DNA from 4 places in the Pseudomonas sp. 5Ae-yellow genome. Region 2 is predicted to be linked to each of the others. Evidence: predicted binding sites of a transcription regulator. Region 2 holds the regulator's gene; each other region holds the start of a gene.
The links. Region 2 encodes FliA, which starts transcription of late flagellar genes. Its sites were predicted from a motif close to CTAAAGTTTNNNNNNNNNNNGCCGNTAA; they were not measured.

Region 1: a site for FliA is predicted at 1,475-1,502, ahead of H4J77_RS16195 (methyl-accepting chemotaxis protein). Genes of this name have one in related genera too.
Region 3: a site for FliA is predicted at 1,027-1,054, ahead of H4J77_RS07140 (methyl-accepting chemotaxis protein). Genes of this name have one in related genera too.
Region 4: a site for FliA is predicted at 1,655-1,682, ahead of flgM (flagellar biosynthesis anti-sigma factor FlgM). Genes of this name have one in related genera too.

The regions. Positions count from the first base shown of each region.
Region 1 is NZ_JACGWE010000038.1:19,403-23,208, reverse strand. Features, by position in the region: gene H4J77_RS16205 (DUF2058 domain-containing protein) at 25-549, shown strand; gene H4J77_RS16200 (ATP-dependent zinc protease) at 599-1,267, opposite strand; gene H4J77_RS16195 (methyl-accepting chemotaxis protein) at 1,593-3,227, shown strand; gene H4J77_RS16190 (Na+/H+ antiporter family protein) at 3,293-3,806, opposite strand, start outside.
Region 2 is NZ_JACGWE010000006.1:80,711-84,516, reverse strand. Features, by position in the region: gene H4J77_RS05985 (protein phosphatase CheZ) at 1-355, opposite strand, end outside; gene H4J77_RS05980 (chemotaxis response regulator CheY) at 377-754, opposite strand; gene H4J77_RS05975 (RNA polymerase sigma factor FliA) at 977-1,711, opposite strand; gene fleN (flagellar synthesis regulator FleN) at 1,711-2,538, opposite strand; gene flhF (flagellar biosynthesis protein FlhF) at 2,570-3,806, opposite strand, start outside.
Region 3 is NZ_JACGWE010000008.1:33,571-37,376, reverse strand. Features, by position in the region: gene rnd (ribonuclease D) at 1-945, opposite strand, end outside; gene H4J77_RS07140 (methyl-accepting chemotaxis protein) at 1,136-2,563, shown strand; gene H4J77_RS07135 (ComEA family DNA-binding protein) at 2,603-2,899, opposite strand; gene H4J77_RS07130 (O-succinylhomoserine sulfhydrylase) at 3,065-3,806, opposite strand, start outside.
Region 4 is NZ_JACGWE010000004.1:100,225-104,030, reverse strand. Features, by position in the region: gene H4J77_RS20165 (flagellar brake protein) at 1-726, opposite strand, end outside; gene H4J77_RS04265 (flagella synthesis protein FlgN) at 795-1,253, opposite strand; gene flgM (flagellar biosynthesis anti-sigma factor FlgM) at 1,293-1,616, opposite strand; gene flgA (flagellar basal body P-ring formation chaperone FlgA) at 1,759-2,442, opposite strand; gene H4J77_RS04250 (chemotaxis protein CheV) at 2,587-3,525, shown strand; gene H4J77_RS04245 (protein-glutamate O-methyltransferase CheR) at 3,572-3,806, shown strand, end outside.

The DNA.
Region 1 (3,806 bases), on a different contig from region 2:
ACGCCGACAAGACAGTTACAGATCATGGTCAATTCATTGCAAGCCCAGCTTCTCAAAACCGGCCTGGTTGACGAGAAGAAACTCAAGCAAGCCCAGCGCGCCAAGAAAAAAGCGGCCAAGACCGCACCTGCTGAAGATACCGGCAAGGCTATCGCACAGGCGCGATCCGAAAAAGCCGAACGTGATCGTCAGCTCAATCAGCAGCGCCAGCAGGAAGCGGCACGTAAAGAGCGCGAAGCCCAGGTCAAACAGATGGTGGAAAACAGCAAACTGGACCGTAGTGGCGGAGAAACGCCCTATCAGTTTGTGAGCAAGAACAAGATCAAAAAGATCCACGTCAACAAAGAACAGTTCGACCTACTCAGTAGGGGCAAGCTGGGTATCACCCGCCTTTCTGGCAATTTTGTGTTGATCCCGCTGGAAATCGCCGAAAAAGTCCGTGAGCGAGCACCACACTGGCCGGTTTATGTCGCTGAAAATAAAGCCGACACCGTAGCAGAGGATGATCCCTACGCTGCATTCCAGGTGCCTGACGACCTGATGTGGTAATGCAAGCGCCTGGCCGCCGCTAAGCGGCGCCAGGCGGCATCAACCGAGGTTACTCCTCGGCCTCCAGCTCTTCTTCAGTCTGCTCTGGCTGATCAATCGCACTGCCATCAACCATGCTTTCGTCATCTCGCATACGCTGCTGCTTGTCGCGCTCGTCCTCATGCTCTTGCTGAGAACAGCTCGGCTTGAGTAGAAAGGTATCGGATACATCAATCAGGCCAATATGCTCGATAGTACGGCGGCCAATCAGTACTGGATAGGTCATGTCACCGCGATCACGCAAAGAGAACTGCTCTTCGTAGACCTGATTGCCCATGCAGATTGACATCTTCACCACCGGCCGACGATCAGAACCACCTGCGCCGCGAACCAGAATCCGGCGAAATACCGGGCGCTCAAACTGCATCACGACCAGCTCATCAGTATCAGCGTCTTTGACGGGAACCTCGTAGCGCACCCAAGGTTTGCCGTTATGCGTATAGCTCTCAAGATTCACCGCGTGCATTGACGAGGTCAGTGCACCCGAATCCACCTTGATCTTTACGGCGGTGTGTTCAGGCAGGATAAGCCCTTTCTCGATCCAGCCCACAATTTGCTGCTCGTGATACGCGCCTGCCTCATCCATACCATTATCGCTACTGCCCGCCTGAGCAGCAGCACTGAACCCGGCCAAGAGCATCCAGGCAGACACCGAAACCAATTTAACGACTGACTGCATTTGAGATCCTTATTGCTGATAACCCAATAGACTAACCTGCGCCTTGATAGTGCCCAACGTAACAGCGACAAGTTTCGCGCCTTTATACCAGTTCAGAATACAAAACACCTTCCTATCTTATACCGGGCAATCACAGAAACAGATTGACACTTGAATCCCGGCACAACATGACGTCAAACTGACATCATTGATGCCAAAAAAATACCGCTCAGGTTATAAGCGCGCCTGCCGATACTGACGAAACAGCTACTTGGGGAACCAAGTTAAGCATCGATAACAACAATTAAAACAAAAGCCGTACGCCATTAGTGCATGGAGGTTGTAGATGAAGCTGTTGCGCAGCATACGAATCAGTCAACGAATCTGGCTGATCCTGATCATTGCTCTGGTCAGTAACCTGATAATGCAGGGGCTCTCGCTCTCCCATCTAAACAAAGAAATACGCGAAGCCGAAATAACCAAAGCTACACATCTGGTCGAGATAGCCCATGATCTGATGAGCTTCTATCACCAGAAAGAACTCAGTGGCGAGCTCACCGGTGAGCAGGCCCGCAAAGAAGCCATGTCTGCGCTCAGCAGCCTGCGCTACGACAACAACGAGTACTACTGGGTCAATGACATGAACAACATCATGATCATGCACCCGCTTGCACCACAGACCGTGGGCGTTGACCTCACCACCATGCGTAACACCGAAGGCGTCAATGTCATCAGTGAAATGGTGGCACTCGCGCGCAGCAAGGGCACAGCCAGCTTTGAGTACAACTGGCCCAAGCCTGGCGAGGAAGAAGGTACCGCCAAGATCGCCGCGTTCAAGCACTTCAAACCCTGGGACTATATGGTCGGCACCGGCATCTACATCGATGACATGCAAGCCAAGTTCGCAAGCGCTATTGCCAGCTCCGTAGTCACCATGACGCTGGTCACCTTGATCATGATCGCCCTGCTCTACCTGATAGGCCGCAGCATCACTCAGCCACTTAACAGCGTGGTCGACGCCATGCGCGGCGTAGCCAGTGGAGAAGCTGACCTTACCCGTCGTCTTGACGATGGCGCCCGCGACGAGGTCTCGCAGATTGCGCATTTCTTCAACCAGTTCAACAGCAACCTTGCAGTCATCATTCACCAGCTCGGCGACAGCGCGCGACAGCTGATCAGCTCAAGCCATCAACTGGATCAAATCAGCGGTAATAGCCTGCGCGACATGAATAACCAGTCTGAACGTATGGAGCTTATGGCCACCGCCATCAACGAAATAACCTATGGCGTTCAGGATGTAGCGCAGAACGCCAATGCAGCGGCCCAAGAAGTTGAAAATGCCAATGAAGGTGCCAACAACGGCCGCCATCAGGTTGCTAAAACCATCCAGGAAATCAACCTGCTCTCAACCAGCGTGCAGACCGCCGTTGAGCACATGCAGACCCTCTCCAGCGACGCACACGAGATCACCTCGGTACTGGATGTGATCCGCAATATTGCCGAGCAAACCAACCTGCTGGCACTGAATGCGGCCATTGAGGCAGCACGTGCCGGTGAGATGGGACGCGGCTTTGCCGTGGTTGCAGACGAGGTACGCAACCTGGCGCAACGCACCCAGCAGTCGACAGAAGAAATTCACAACATGATCAGCAAGCTGCAGACCAACACCCAGACCGTGGTCGGCGTGATCAACGAAAGTAGCCGCCACTCACAGCAAAGCGTCGAACAGGTGAACGAGGCTGGCAAGGCACTGGAATTGATTGCGCACTCAATGCAACAACTGGTCGCCCTCAACGCCTCGATTGCCAGCGCAACCACGCAGCAATCCACGGTAGTGGAAGACGTCAATCGCAACGTAACAGAGGCCGCAGAACTGGCTCGTGAAACCACCGATGGCGCGCGCGAGACTGCGCAGGCGGGCCAACACCTGGCAAGCCTGGGCCGCCAGATAGACGAGTTATTGAAACGCTTTCGCGTCTAACGCGGCATAAAAAAGCGCGCCAGGGCAGTTGCCAAGGCGCGCTTCTTTTATGTCGACAACCTCAATCAGAGCACCATGACCGCCAGCCAGCCAAAGGCAATCAGTGGCAGGTTGTAGTGCAAAAAGGTTGGCACTACCGTATCCCAGATATGGTTATGCTGGCCGTCCACATTCAAACCAGCTGTTGGCCCCAGCGTCGAATCTGAAGCAGGCGAACCGGCATCACCGAGCGCGGCCGCCGTACCCACCAACGCCACGATCGCCAGCGGGCTGAAGCCCAACTGCATGGCCAGCGGCACATAGATAGCGGCAATAATCGGGATGGTCGAGAAAGACGAACCAATGCCCATGGTAATCAACAGTCCAACCAGCAACATCAGCAGTGCCGCCAGCGCACGATTGTGGCCAATGATGTCAGCCGAACTGGCGACCAGCGTCTGAATTGCTCCGGTCTCACGCATGACCTCGGCAAAGCCAGACGCAGCGATCATGATGAAACCGATCATCGCCATCATCTTCATGCCTTCAGTAAAGACGCCGTCAGCATCCTTCCAGCGCACCACGCCCGATACTGAAAAA
Region 2 (3,806 bases):
TGGGCGCAATATTTTCGACCAGATCCATAGTACGGTTAGCTGCTTTATCAGTCAGCTTTACGACGTAATCCAAACGATCAGAGGCGTCAGAAATCTTTGAGGTGTCGTTTACGTCATCCAGCGCGTGAGTGGTATCGATCTGGAAGTTGACGATGGAATTGTGCAGTGCTCGGGTCAGCTGCCCGACCTCATGATAGAGGCCGCGATCACGCGCCTGATTGATTGCGTGGATCACCAGCAGGGCTTCGGCAAAGTCGCCTTGCTCTAAATGATCGACCAGTTGGCGCGCGTTATCCTTCAGGGAATGTTCAAATTCCTGAGCAGTCGCCTGGCCGGGATCCTTACTTAACGACATAACCTGTACCCCGGTTGATTATTATTTTGCCTGTACGCGCTCAAAAATCTTTTCGATTTTTTCTTTCAAGGCTTGAGCGGTGAAGGGCTTGACTACATAACCATTAACGCCAGCCTGAGCAGCTTCGATGATCTGGTCACGTTTGGCCTCAGCCGTCACCATTAGCACCGGCAAATGTTTAAGCCGATCATCAGCGCGCACCGCACGCAACAGATCGATGCCACTCATGCCGGGCATATTCCAGTCAGTCACCAGAAAATCGAAATTGCCGCTTTGCAACATAGGCAAAGCGGTGTTGCCATCATCGGCTTCTGCCGTGTTGGTAAAACCCAGGTCGCGCAACAGGTTCTTGATAATGCGCCTCATCGTTGAAAAATCATCAACGATGAGAATTTTCATATTCTTGTCCAAGTCGACCTCCGTACAAACCAGGGAAAGTGCAGGCCTGCACCCCGAAACCCATTGCAATGGCCAAACTAGCCGTTAAAAGAAATTCTGAGCAGCCCACTGCGACACAACCCGCTGCTCACAACATCTTCATGTTTACGTCATTAAAACAGGATAAGGCGCAGTGCTGCTGTGTTGAGCAGCCAGTGCATTGTCCGGATGCTGGCGACAAAATCAATCATTTCGCCAACTTGTTAACCTTGCTCGCAACCGCGCGGCACACTGGCTGTGTAACTGACTGACGCGAGACTCGCTCACACCCAGTACAGCTCCTATCTCCTTGAGGTTTAACTCTTCGTCGTAATACAGCGACAGCAGCAATCGCTCACGCTCAGGCAAACTGTCGATAGCCTCAGCCAATGCCACGCGAAAACGCTCGTCCTGCAACCCCGAAAAAGGTTCATAGTCACCCTGGACATCAGCCGGCGCACCGCTTTCCAGCAAGTCATCAAAGCTAAACAACTTGCTACCGGCAGTGTCATTGAGAATTGAATAATATTCCTCAAGGCTCATATCAAGTTCGGCAGCAACCTCGTGATCTTTAGCGTCACGACCTAAACGAGATTCCACTGAGCGCATTGCATCACTCACCATGCGCGTATTTCGATGCACAGAGCGTGGCGCCCAATCGCCCTTGCGCACCTCATCAAGCATAGAGCCTCGGATGCGAATGCCAGCGTAGGTTTCGAAGCTGGCGCCCTTGCCAAAATCAAATTTCCGCGAGGCCTCGAGTAGACCTATCATTCCGGCCTGCATCAGATCGTCAACCTGCACACTGGACGGCAAGCGACCAAGCAGATGATAAGCAATACGTTTTACCAACGGAGCATATTGCTCAACGAGTCGATCCTGATTATTTGCAGAACTTTGTGCTCGTGTATACATGCTTAATCCGCCAGCCGCTGCAATCATAGGCCTGATCCAGTGGGCCGTACCAGGCGTTCGACAAAGAACTCAAGATGTCCGCGAGGATTCGCCGGCAAAGGCCATGAATCTACTTTTTGCGCAATCGAACGAATCGCCATGGCAGCCTTGCTGCGCGGAAACGCTTCGTAAACTGCACGCTGCTTCTGTACGGACTTGCGTACCGCCTCGTCGAAAGGTACGGCCCCGACGTATTGCAGCGCTACGTCGAGAAACCGGTCAGTTACTTTTGATAGTTTAGCAAAAACCATGCGACCTTCCTGCGGAGTTCCCACCATATTTGCTAATACCCGAAATCGGGTCATGCCATGATCCCGATTCAGCAGCTTGATAAGCGCGTAGGCATCAGTGATTGAGGTCGGTTCATCACAGACAACAACCAAGGCCTCTTGTGCAGCACGCACAAAGCTCACAACCGAATCACCGATACCCGCAGCGGTGTCGACAACCAACACATCGATGTTGTCGCCAATCTCACTGAACGCCTGAATCAGCCCAGCGTGCTCTTGATGGCTCAGGCTAACCATGCTGGCAGCACCCGAAGCAGCAGGTACCACACGAATGCCTCCGGGGCCGTTGATCATTACATCGCGCAGATCACACTTGCCTTCCAGCACGTCAGCCAGAGTAGCTTTGGGCTTTAGCCCCAGCAGTACATCGACATTGGCCAAGCCCAAGTCGGCATCCAGCAGCACTACACGCCGCCCGATATCCGCCAGCGCCAAGCTGAGGTTGACCGACACATTGGTTTTGCCGATACCGCCTTTACCGCCGGTGACCGCGATAACCTGAACCGGATGATTGCTACCCATCTACGATGATTACCTTGAGTTATTGATTTGCTTAACTTGCCCGCTGGCCATGCATCATGCCGGCAAACACATCTGCCATCGCCTGATCTGCCGGCGCCTCACTACTTCCCATGCTAACTGCGCGGGTGACCAACTGATGCCCTACGGCACGATTGATGTCGTCGGGAATTCGCTGGCCATCTGCCAGATAGGCTACCGGCAAACCCTGCTCCATAGCCAGCCCTAATGACTCACCCAAGGTAGCAGCCTCGTCGACCTTGGTCAGTATGCAGCCACTGAGACCGCAACTCTTGTAGTTGTGGTAAGCAGCCTTCATCACCCGATACTGACTGGTGGCAGCCAACACCAACAGATTGCGTACCTGCCGGCCCTGCTGCGCCAATGCGCTCAACTGGCTGCGCAGGTAAGGATCCTGGGCCTGCAGGCCAGCCGTATCTACCAGCACCAAACGCTTGCCGGAAAAGTCAGCCAGTACGTCCTGCAAACTGTTTTGTTCGTCAACCACCCGCACCGGCACATCCAGAATACGACCCAGGGTGCGCAGCTGTTCATGCGCACCAATGCGATAGGTATCCATCGTCACCAGAGCCACATGCTGACTACCGTGCTTAAGTACATAACGCGCAGCCAGCTTACCCAGTGTAGTTGTCTTGCCTGCGCCCGTGGGCCCAACCAACGCGATGATACCGCCTTGATCCAGCAGCTCTTCACGTAACGTAGGGATCCGATGCGCCAGGTGCGCCAGCAGCAGGCGCCAGGCTTGGCGCACATCTGGCACATCAGCCACCTGGCGCAGCAGATCCTGGCAGATTTCCGCTGGCAGCCCGAGCTGAGTCAGACGACGCCATAAACCCGCTTGTTTGGGCTGCTGCTGGTTGAGTTGCCCCCAGGCCATACCGCCCAATTGCGACTCCAGCATTTCACGCAGCCCAGCCAGTTCAGCACGCATAGCGCTGAGCCCGCCCGCGTCAGCCGACTCAGCGGCAGGCGCAGACGGCTCAACCGACTTGGCCTTGCGCTGCACTGAAGGCTCTTCGCTCGGCTCCTGCACAAGCCTGTCGAGTAAATCACGCGCCACGGGCGAGCCCTGCTCCGCAGCCGCACGCATGCTATCTCCAAATAATTGACGGTTAACCGTCGGCTGGTTGTGCGAGGCCATGCTCCCCACTTCCAGCTCAGCCCGAGCGGCAACAATGCGCTCCTGGGTTTTCTTCAGTTCCTGATCAAGCCCGGGAGTCGGAGGCGTAAGACGCGGCGCCACGTAGTCC
Region 3 (3,806 bases), on a different contig from region 2:
CATCAGTTTTAACAGACGGTTAGCCGCTGCGGGCAAGGGTTCCGGCAAGCGCTCTGGGTAGTCTGTAGGATCGGCAGCCTGACCTTCACGAATAAGTCTAAGCAGCGTTTCGCCATCCTGGCGGACGGTTCGTGGGTGCATATCCTCGATCCGAGATAGCGCCTGCAGGTTATCAGGCTGCTGCTGCGCCAAAGGGCACAGTGCGCGCTCGCGCACCAGCCGGTTGCGTGCCTGGTCGCGCTGACGCGCCTCGGTTTCACGCCAAAACGCCAAGCGCTGCAAAATAGCCAGCTGCGGCGGATTAAGGCGCCAAGCCTGTTTTACCTGCTGATAAGCCAACTCAGGATTCGTCGTCTGACCGCTGGCAGCAACCTGGTCTGCAGTATCTGCAAACAACCATGCCTCAACACCTGCCTCGGCAATCCGCGGTGCGAGTATCTGATACACCTCCGCCAGGTGCTGAGCATCTCGCGCCGCATACTCGATTTGCGCTGCGCTAAGCGGTCGCTGGACCCAGTCCGAGCGGGTTTCCTCCTTGGGCAGGTCAATATTCAATAGCGCACTGACCAATCTCGAGTAACCCATCGAAAAATCCATACCCAAAAAGGCTGCTGCCAGCTGGGTATCAAACAGGGGCAATGGATGCACGCCGCAAAGGCGAGAAAAGACCTCAAGGTCTTCGCTGCAGGCGTGCAGCACTTTAACTACATCAGGCGCCTGCAGCAGCTCAACCAATGGTGCCCAATCCGTTATTGCCAAGGGGTCAATCAGGTAAGCGCGCTCGCCATCACCGATCTGAATCAAACCGGCGATAGGATAGAAAGTCTCGGTACGAACAAACTCGGTATCAACGGCAACGTAGGGTAGTGTCAGCCAATGCGCGCACCAGGTTGCCAGCTCGGCATTTTGGTCGATCATCAGCGGTGGAACCAACGGGCTATTCATGGGAAGCCTTTTCAATAAATTGTCGCCAGTATAACTGATCTGTAACCGCTCTGCCCCGGCGACATTTTGCTGTAATGCACTATCAAGTTTGATCAGGATCAACCGATAAACAAAGAGTATTGATCATACTGTAAGCTGCTACGCACAAGCGCTGTCAGCCATCACCATCAACTGCAAATTTGGAGTATGCATGCAATTTCTTCAGCACCTGCCACTGAAGTACAAATTCTGGGCAGTCAATAGCGTCGCATTTATCTCAACGCTATTGCTGGTTCTGGTGGCTGTAGGGATAGAGCAAGACAGCATTCAGACACACCGCATGCAGTTAGGCAAAGCGCTAATCACGCAAGAGACGCCTGAGCGCCCGGTACTGCCCGGTTTGCGCTGGGTAAACAACGCTGCGCTGGGCTCCGCTACCGGAGCATCGGCAACCTGGTATGCAGCAGCCGAGCTACCAGCAGGCCTTCCCACTGACCTGCATGGCGTATGGGTGAAACAAGATCGTGCGCTGGGTATTGAAAGCCAGGACTACATTGACTTGCTGTTTCAACGCGCTCCCTTTTATGCTCTGGTAGTTTCCGTGCTGATGGTGCTGGTATTGGCCGTGTCGCAGCTGCTTATCCTGTTTATTACCCGGAATATTATCAGTTTGCGCGATACCATGACCCAAGTGCAAAACACGGGTGACCTGACTTTGCGCGCCAAGGCTACCAGCCGTGACGAAGTAGGCTCCATGGCAACCGCCTTCAATGCGATGCAGCAAGCACAACAACAAGTGGTGTCGGCTGTACGGCAGGCATCGCTTGAGCTTGACCAGGGTGCAAGCAACCTTGCCAACTTGATGAGTCAGGTACGCGATGGCATGGTGCAACAACAGGGGCAAACTGATCAGGTAGCCGCGGCCGTTAACGAAATGAGCGCCACCGTGCAGGACATCGCCGGTAATACCTCGACCACCCGCGATCAATCAACCCAGGCAGACACACTAGCCAGCGGCGGTCGTGATCAGGTCGAGCAGGTACGCCGAACTATCACCGGACTGGCCACCAGCATTGAGCGTTGCACACAGCATATGCAGACACTGGCGGAAAACAGCGAAGATATCAGCGGTGTTGTCCAGGTCATCCGCAGCATTGCCGAGCAAACCAATCTGTTGGCACTGAACGCCGCTATTGAGGCCGCTCGTGCGGGCGAGTCTGGGCGAGGTTTTGCTGTGGTAGCTGATGAAGTGCGCGCCCTGGCCCAACGGGTGCAAAACTCGACCGACGATATCCAGCGCATGATAGAAACGCTGCAGACCGGCACGCAGGTGGCCGTACAGGACATGCAAGCCAGTTCCGGCCTGACTCATGATTCCGTAGAACAGGTCGCTCAGGCAGGTGAGTCGCTACACGAGATCGCCAGTGCGGTGAGCCAGATCAGCCAGGGCAATAGCGAGATCGCTTCCGCGGTTGATCAGCAAAGCCAGGTGGCTGAAGCAATCACTCAGAGCATCGTAGAAATACGCGATGTGACCGAGCGCACCGTGGACCAAACCATGCAGAGCGCCGCCACCAGTGATCAGCTGGCGAAACTGGCGCACCAATTGAAGCTTTCAGTCAGCAAATTGAAATCATAAAAAACGGCCCTTAGGGCCGTTTCAATGAACAAGTGTGATTCACTCCAGCTCAATACGATCACTATTGTTGGCCAGTGTGCTCGGGCCTATACCCTTGACCGCAGTCAGACCTTCTACTGAAGTGAAGGCCCCATTCTGCTCACGGTAATCAACTATCGCCTGTGCTTTGGCAGCGCCCACACCCTGCATGACTTCGGCAATTTCATCAGCACTGGCTGTATTGATATTGACGCTTACCAACGGTTCCGTGGCCGCAGCCCCGGTTTCATCGGCGAATACCGGTGACATAAGACAGCAGGATAAAACCAGGCAGAACGCGGTAACGAGTTTACGCATGTGACTCTCCTTAGCATTGTTTGAATGTGCCGCACTGAAGGAACGCACTTCAGCAGCATTGCTCGCTGTCCCTGCGGCATCAAAAACACTAAAGCAAAGGCCGGCCGAGTAAAAACCCGGCCGGCCTTGAATGTGACACCAATCTCGTTTGCCTTGCTAATTAGTTCAACGCTGAGCGTCCAGGCCGCGCTGCAAGTCAGCCTTGAGATCTGCAACCTCCTCCAGGCCAATAGCCAAACGAATCAACCCATCACCAATCCCGGCCGCTGAGCGCGCCTGCGGCGTCAGCCTGCCATGCGTGGTAGTTGCCGGATGCGTGATGGTGGTTTTGCTATCACCCAGATTCGCGGTAATTGACAGCAAGCGGGTAGCATCAATGAAGCGCCAGGCTGCATCACGGCCGCCTTTTAACTCGAAGCTGACAACCGCGCCAAAAGCGGACTGCTGCGCTTTAGCCAGCTCGTGCTGCGGATGGCTTGGCAAGCCAGCGTAATAAACGTGCTCAACTTCAGGCTGCTGATTCAACCATTCGGCAAGCGTCTGAGCAGACTCACAATGGGCACGCATGCGCAGGCGCAAGGTTTCCAGCCCCTTAAGAAATACCCAGGCATTGAACGGGCTGAGTGTCGGTCCTGCCGTACGCAAAAAGCCGACCAATTCCTGCATGTGCTCTTTTCGCCCACACACAACGCCGCCCAGGCAGCGGCCCTGCCCATCAATGTACTTGGTGGCTGAGTGCACGACGATATCGGCACCCAGGGTCAACGGCTTCTGCAATGCAGGCGTACAGAAACAATTATCTACCACCAACAACGCACCCTGCTGCTTGGCCACGCCAGAAAGCGCGCGGATGTCCGCCAATTCAGCCAGCGGATTGGACGGCGATTCAAGAAACAGCATCCGCGTA
Region 4 (3,806 bases), on a different contig from region 2:
CGCCTCACGTTGCAAGTAGTTTACATAGCGATCTATTTGGCGCTGGGCGAGGGGGGAAGGCTGTTGGAAGTGAATGCCAATTTGTGTTTCGTTGGCGGTTTCTATGAAACTAACGTGGCGAATAACCACGGCCAGTTCAAGTCTTCCTGTCTCTGGTAGATGCAGGTGGCAGGGCGAGAATAGCTCGCCCGGCTGAAGTGATGAGCACTGATCCCCTTCAATACGCGCTTTGCATCCGGTCGCTGAAATATCCATCAAGTAGGTAGTCAGCGTGCGTTGACGTTCTGGGTGGTTCAGCTCTAATGGGACATCAGCTGTACGTCGCACACTCGCACGAAACGCGCCGCGCTTCTGATGATACATTAGCTCTTTAGGCAGTTTGGTTGAGTATGCCGGGGCTTCATCAAATACGATTTGAGTGGCTTGGCCAGCGGCACAGCTCCAGCGCATGTGTATGCCTTCATGCCATGCGTCTATTTTGAATCCTTCGCCCTGGCTGGCATAGCGATCGCCCTCACGGGGAATCATTTCGTCGAGACAAAGGGCGTCGGCATCTGAGTCGACGTTGACGATAAAGCTCTGAAACTTCTGCGCGCGGTCATCAAAGGTGATGATTAGTGGATCGCGAGACTGCATCAGAGTTTTGAGTAAGGCTGTTATCTCAATGGCGGAGCGAACTTCGCGGGGCGGCTGCGGGCCTGCTTCTTGTGATAGTAGGGTAGACACTTCGAGCTCTCGATTTTATTGATTTAGCTGAGATAACTATACAGCAAGCTGGCTGTTTGGTATCAGTCTTAGACCTTTGTGAGGTCGCGGGAGATACCGGTACGACTCCGATTACCCAGCTGGTCATAGACATTTTGTCCGGATTCACCCTGGTTGCGTAAAAGGTCGAGTAGGCTGGAAGTGCTGTTTTGACTATGGCGCACCAAACGCGCGTTGCCGTCGTTGGCTGCTTTGCATTGCCCAAGGCGCTCAATGAAGCCTTGGTAGGCTGCGCTTAGCTCTGCATCGCCCAAGCTGGCGATATGACTTTTCAGCCCGTCGTCAGCAATATGCTGTGCGCTGCAGTAAGCTTTGATGCGGAAGTCGTGATTCGCCAAGGCTTCGATGAGCGGGCGTTTTTCCTGCAGGATTTTTTCAAGTTCGTCCATGTTTTGCTGGACGATTGATTCTCTCTCGCGCTCTGACAGTGCAAGATAATGCTCACAGTCCTGATCAGCCTGTTGAAGGATAGAGCTCAACTCATGCATCGGTATCTCCGTAAGCATGGGCCTGGATCAGATAGCTGCTCAGCTTTCTAAGCTAAGCAGCTTGTCGGCAATCCGCGTACTGTCGACCTGATAGCTGCCGTCAGCAATGGCCTGTTTTATTTGGTTGACCCGCTCACTGTCGACTTCCGGAAGGTCGCGCAAACGTTCTTCGATCGCCTGAAATTGCTGTGCTTGCGGGCTCAGGCTGACAGAGGAACGCTCGGTGCTGGTTTCTTTCGCTGCAGTGGTAGTCGCTGTTTCTGTCGTGTCGAGCGCGGCGTCACGCTTGCCAGCTGTATTGCTTGTCTGGCTGTTACGACTGGCCCCAGAAGGACCATTTGTCGAGTTGAAGTCAATGACCATGATGGTTTCCTCAAACTGTAAAATCTTCTCTAATTGCTTTAACGGCCGCGAGGCTGAAAACTTTAGGGAAAATAAGTGTGAAAAGCATCACTGTTTGGCGTGCTCGGCTCTGACGTGAGTATATCCGAAAATTCCTTGTTCATCACATGTCTACCCTGACTTGCCCCGCCGCGCTCACACGCGCTTTTATTTCACGGTTTGATCGTGTGTTACGCACTCTTATCTGGGCGCCCACCGCACCGTTCTCCATCGCTTCACCTGGCATTTTCACTGACACGCTACCGTTGCTGGCGCTGATCACAACTTTGTCGCCGCGGCGGATAACTTCATTCTGCGCAATGATAGCGAAGGTAACTATGGTGTCGGGTGCTACTGGTCGGGTCAAGCGCATGCCGATGGCCTGCTCCGGCTCAACCAGATACTTGTCGCGCAGCAAGCTGGTGTCTCGCTCCTGTAGTGTCAGATCACTGGCGCTGAGTACGGTGTCCCTGGAAAGGGGGCGGGCGCTGACGAGCACCTGCTGATAGAGGCTGACCTGGCCCGGAACGAAAAGGCGCCAGGGTGAGTCGCTGTTGCAGGTTAGCCTGACGGTCACTCGACCAACGGGAATATTCGGACTTTCCAGTTCTGCGCTAAGCTGTTCTTCAGGGCATAGCGGCAGGCGTAATCGGGCATCAAGCCGATTGAGCTTGATTTCGTAGCGCCCGGGCTGGCCAGTGCGAGCAATATGTTCCTGTACTTCTTGCTCAAGAAACTGATTGGTCGCGCCGATAAGCTGATCAATGAGGGGGGTCGCGAACAGTGGCGAGGAAAAAAATATCGTCAATGCCGCGCACCTGGTGAGGAAACGCATACAATTACCTTTAATAACAAACGATCGGTGCGTGTCATTTTACTGTCGGTTCGATAGCCTTATTGTCGTACTGCATGAAATATGCCGCATTGAGCACAATACGAAAAGGAGCTGCCCATGGCTGGTGTAATGGATTCAGTCAATCAGCGTACACAGCTGGTTGGCCAGAATCGGTTGGAGCTGCTGCTGTTCAGGCTGGCAGGTAATCAGCTGTACGGTGTGAATGTGTTCAAGGTCAAAGAGGTGTTGCAATGCCCTCGCCTGACCATGATGCCGAGGCTGCATCCGGTCGTGCGCGGAGTGGCGCATATTCGCGGCGGAACCTTGCCCATTCTCGATTTGAACCGGGCGACCGGCGGCCCGGGGCTTGATAATCTCGACACCGCGTTTGTTATCATTACCGAGTACAACTATAAGGTGCAGGGGTTTCTGGTTCGCTCGGTCGAACGTATCGTCAATATGAACTGGTCAGAAATTCATCCGCCGCCAAAGGGCACTGGGCGTGATCATTATCTGACAGCAGTGACGCGCGTTGATAATCAGATGGTTGAGATTATTGATGTCGAGAAGGTCTTGGCTGAAGTCGTGCCAACCAACGAAAAAATCTCAGAGGGGGTCATCAGTCAGGAAACCCAGGCGGAAGCTGTCTCGCGCAAGGTGTTGATAGTCGATGACTCCTCTATCGCGCGCAAACAGGTGTCTCGATGTTTGCAGGAAGTGGGGGTAGAGATCATCACGCTCAACGATGGCCGGCAGGCGCTGGACTGGCTTCGCGCGCAAGCCGACCTGGGCGAAGATGTGAGCAAGACGCTACTGATGATGGTCTCGGATATTGAAATGCCCGAGATGGATGGCTACACGCTGACGGCAGAGATCCGCAATGATCCGCGGCTGAAAAACCTGCATGTGATGTTGCACACTTCACTGTCAGGGGTATTCAATCAGGCAATGGTCAAGAAAGTGGGCGCAGATGATTTTCTCGCCAAGTTCAAGCCTGATGATCTGGCTCAGCGTGTTATTGATCGGCTTCATGCTCTGCGCGAGCAGACTGATTAGCCGATGGTGATAACTTTATCGACTACAACAACACAAGGCGGCCCGTGTGACTTTGGCTAATCAGGACTTTCAGGCTTTTCGTGAGTTTTTGGAGAAGGCCTGCGGCATTGTGCTGGGTGATAACAAGCAGTATCTGGTATCAAGCCGGTTGAATCGCTTACTGGAGCAGGAAAAAATTGGCAGCCTGGGGGAGTTGGTAAAGCGTATTCAAAGTCAGCCGCGCAGTAATTTGCGCGAGTTGGTTATTGATGCAATGACGACTAATGAGACTCTCTGGTTTC